Regions from separate parts of the Pseudoalteromonas sp. SR44-8 genome, predicted to be linked through region 1. Evidence: riboswitches for the same ligand, from Rfam matches in the RefSeq annotation. Region 1 holds a riboswitch; the other holds the start of a gene.
What was found. A riboswitch is a leader RNA that binds a small molecule or an ion and turns the genes downstream of it on or off. The one in region 1 is predicted to bind cobalamin.
Positions count from the first base shown of each region.

Region 2: it holds a riboswitch for cobalamin, as region 1 does, so the genes downstream of both, H5183_RS11815 (TonB-dependent receptor domain-containing protein) here and H5183_RS12700 (ABC transporter ATP-binding protein) in region 1, are expected to answer to the same signal.

Region 1 is NZ_JACJDS010000023.1:859-3,065, reverse strand. Features, by position in the region: gene H5183_RS12705 (iron ABC transporter permease) at 1-45, opposite strand, end outside; gene H5183_RS12700 (ABC transporter ATP-binding protein) at 32-868, opposite strand; cobalamin riboswitch at 954-1,079, opposite strand; gene H5183_RS12695 (histidine phosphatase family protein) at 1,120-1,734, opposite strand; gene H5183_RS12690 (FKBP-type peptidyl-prolyl cis-trans isomerase) at 1,783-2,207, opposite strand, start outside.
Region 2 is NZ_JACJDS010000020.1:62,067-64,273, forward strand. Features, by position in the region: gene H5183_RS11810 (YajQ family cyclic di-GMP-binding protein) at 1-357, shown strand, start outside; cobalamin riboswitch at 531-709, shown strand; gene H5183_RS11815 (TonB-dependent receptor domain-containing protein) at 743-2,207, shown strand, end outside.

The sequences.
Region 1 (2,207 bases):
AAAGAATAACGCCACGCTGACTGCAAAATAATTATTTTTTTGCATCAACGCCACCACCTTGATAACCGTAAAAATAGGTAATACGCGGAATGACCTTATTTAATTGTTTACTCTGTGGATGCGCCGAGACTTCGGCACAGACACCAAATACTTCGCTAAGCATTTCTTCCGTGATGACGTATTCTGGGCTACCCGCTGCAACTAACTTACCTTGCTTTATCACCAGTAGTTCATCACACATACTTGCTGCAAGATTAAGATCATGGAACGACGCTAATACCGTTACATTTAGCGATTTAGCCAACTCCATTAATTGAATTTGATATTTAATATCTAAGTGGCTGGTAGGCTCGTCCATAATTAATAATTGAGGGCTTTGTACAATTGAACGTGCTATCAATGCGCGTTGCTTCTCGCCACCGGAAAGGGAATCAAACGATTGCTGTAAATGATGGCTCAAGCCAACTTGCTCAATCGCCTGAAAAATAATTTGTTGATCATTTTTAGTTGTCGAACTAAATAAGCTTTTATGCGGCGTAAGGCCAAGACTCACTACATCAAAAAGCGATAGGTTAAATTGCGAAGGTGTTTCTTGCAGCACCACAGCAACCTGCTTGGCATATTCATCCGCACTTAGCTGCCAAATATTTTTCCCTGCAAATATAACCTCACCGCACACTGGTTTAGTGTAACGGTATAAACAACGCAATAAACTTGATTTACCTGCGCCATTAGGCCCTAACAAACCGATAAACTGGCCTGGTTTTATTGCAAAATTAATATCGTGCAAAATGGCGGTATTTGCCACCGACCACGATAAATTAGCTACTTCAAGTAAAGGGGGATCAATTACTGCTGGTATTTGCAATGTGTTATCTCTCTAGCAATAGCTAAACCCAATACACTACAAACCATTATGATCATGGTGATAATAGAAGAGTTAGCCCGCTCAATAGGTAATAAATTAACGTATTTTGTATCTGACTTATCGCGCTTGCGACTTACAGTTGCGGGAACAGTTGAGGAGTTACACCCCATTCCAAAATACATAAGGCTCTATTATGGGCGGGTGAGTAAATATTTCAATTAATATCTTTCTAGACGGCTAAAAATAGTCTTTTAAAACACAATTCTGGGCCATGCTTTATCGCTATCATCTATGTAAATATCAATACAAATAAGCTTCCCATAACCGATTGAAAATATGTTTTGCTGATTCGACTCTTTTGGTAACTGACAAATAATACCTAATAGTTGCTTGATCACTCCGGCATGCGTTAAAACTAATTGTGCTTGAGTACGATTACTTGCAATATCAATTAGTAACGTTTGCCACCACGTTGCTATTCGCTGATAAAAATCCCTCATACTTTCGCCATGAGGGGGGGTTACTTGCCAAGGGCTTTGCCAGAAATCGGCAAGACTAGGAGAATCTGTCTGTTGCCACAAATCATCATATTTACAGCCATCCCAATCACCAAAATTAAACTCTCGGAGCTGATCGGTCAGAAAAAGTGGTATTTTCTTGGCATGGCTAAAAGATCTGGCAAATTCGCTACAACGTTTCAAAGTCGAACTTTGTACAAGCTCAATATTAGTTAGTTCATTGCATGCTTGATGTAATTGCGCACGGCCAAGTTCACTGAGTAAAAAATCTGTATGTCCGGCCAAGACTCCTTGATCAATCAATTCGCCATGGCGTAATAAGTAAACGCGACTAGAAAATGGCGGCATAAAGCCCTCTTACATTAAAGAAAAGTACTTTTAACAATAGCATAATGATCATCCTAAACGGATTAAGCGCACATCAAAATGTAGAACGGCATTAGCTCCTATTTTCCCACCATTCCCCTTGCGCCCCCACGCCAGCTCTGCAGGAATTACAAATTCATAGCGAGAACCAACCGACATCAATAAAATACCTTCTCGTAATCCTTCGATTGCCTCATCTAAGGTAAATACTTCAGGCATTCCAGCTTTATAACTATCAGCTATTACGCTGCCATCAGCAAGCATAATACGCTGATTGATGACCACGGTATCTGTGTCAGTTACTCGCTCACCAGAGATCTCATCTATTACTTTATACATCAAACCAGAAGCACACAGTTGAGTATCAGCATGATTACTAAATTTAACTATGAAGCTTTCACTATTTTTACGATTGAGTCCTGATGAACCTTTTGATTTAGTTGTTTTTTTACGTG
Region 2 (2,207 bases), on a different contig from region 1:
GATAAAACCATTAAATTAAAAGCAGAAGCTGATTCACAGGTTATGCAGTTGTTTGATATTTTAGCGAGCAAAATATCAAAACGCGGTATGGACGTATCAAGTTTAGAGCTGCAAGATATTTCACGTGCGGGAAAAAATGTTTACCGTAATGTTGCGCTAAAGCAAGGTATCGAAAAAGATATGGCTAAAAAAGTCGTTAAAGCCATTAAAGACTCTAAAGTAAAAGTACAAGCCGCGGTCCAAGGCGAAGAAGTACGTGTAACGGGTAAAAAGCGTGATGACCTACAAGAAGCCATGCAAGTAGTGCGCAGTGCCGATTTAGGGCAGCCATTTCAATTTAAAAACTTTAGAGATTAGAAAGCTAGGAGCTAGGTTTCTAGGTGCTAGAAAAAGCCAAATTGCAGCAATGTAGTTTGGCTTTTTTAGTTTAGAACTTATGATTATACCTAGAACCTAGAGTGTTTAGATGTATAGCCGTCCATTGACTTTTGTGCTTAAAATAATCACAATAGCGACCTATTTTCAAGGTGCTTGTGGTTACTTTTCAAGGTTGTTGATTAAGTAAAGCAAGATAATCGGGAAGTTGGTGGCGTTTATAGGATATAAACGAAGTCCAACACTGCCCCCGCAACGGTGATACATACTTTTAGCTAAATTTATTAGCAAGTTATGTTAAGTCCGGAGACCGGCCTTGAAGTCAATTTACTATCACTTGTGCGGTGGGCGCGGGTCAGGGGATATCATGTTAAACAAATCTACTTTAGGCGTAGCAATTGCCGCTGCGTTGTCTTTTTCTGTGTCTGCAGAGCAATCAATAGAACGCCTGACGGTAACCGCTAATAAATTTGAACAATCAATTACTGATGTACTTGCCAGTGTAACTGTTATTGAGCGCAGTGATATTGAAAAAAATAACTATCGAGACTTACCATCAATACTAAGCAACATTGCAGGTGTTGATATTGTACGCAACGGTGGCTTTGGTCAAAAGGCTGATGTATTTGTTCGTGGCGCCACGGCAAAGTATACCTTGGTGCTGGTTGATGGCGTACGTGTCAGTGATGCAAGTTCTGGTAGCGTATCATTAACCAATATACCGGTTAACAGCATTGAGCGAGTTGAGATTGTAAAAGGTGCGAGAGCTGCAATTTATGGTTCTGATGCTGTCGCTGGTGTTATCAATATAATTACTCGTCAAGCAACTAATAATACACTATCTGCTACGTTGGGTACTGATAGCTATGAAAACTACCAGTTAGCAGGCGGGATTGTAAAAGATGCCGTTACTTTTCATTATAACTTAGGCTATGAAAATACTGACGGCTATGATGTAACAGGTAAAGATCCATCACAGCCAGTAACAAAAGATCATGATGACGACGGTTATACCAATAAAAATATTGGTTTTAACTTAGCATATAAAACTGAAAATGCCGGTGTATTTAGTTTGCTAAGCCAGTATAGCAAAGGCCAAGGCGAGTATGACAACGCTTACGGCAATGACGCATATGACTTTGAAAACTACACCGCTAAATTAGGCTGGAAAAAAAGCTCTGAGATTTATACACAAAGTGCCTCTGTGAGTACTTCTCAAGAAGAAAATATTCAAACAGGTACCGAAGATCAGCAGGTTTACAGTACAGAGCGAGTTGAATTTGAATACAGTGGTTTATATACACTAACTAATACGGTTGATATTACCGGTGGTGTTAATTTTTTGAATGAAGACTTATCAGGCTCTTCGGCAAAATCATCTGAAGAACAGCGTGATAACACAGCACTCTTCGTTGGCGTATTTTATGATGATGATACTTGGTTAGGAAATGCAGTAGTAAGAACCGATGATTATGATTTTCATGGTCGTGCAAATACTTACACAACAGGCTTAGGCTATCGAGCAAATAAATACATAACACTACGCTTAAGTCATGGTACAGCCTTTAGAGCACCATCATTGATCAATGCATTTGTTACAGATAGTCAATGGTATATACCTAACAATGATATAAAACCGGAAGAGTCTGTTAATAATGAATTTGGTATCACCTTAGATACTAAATGGGGTCGTTATGATATTGCTATTTTTGATAATAAGATCGATAACTTAATTGAGAATAAAATAGTTGCTGGAACGAGTAAGTATATGGCGACTAATGTCGAAAAAGTATCTATGCAAGGTATTGAATTATCAGCCGAGTTTGAAGGTT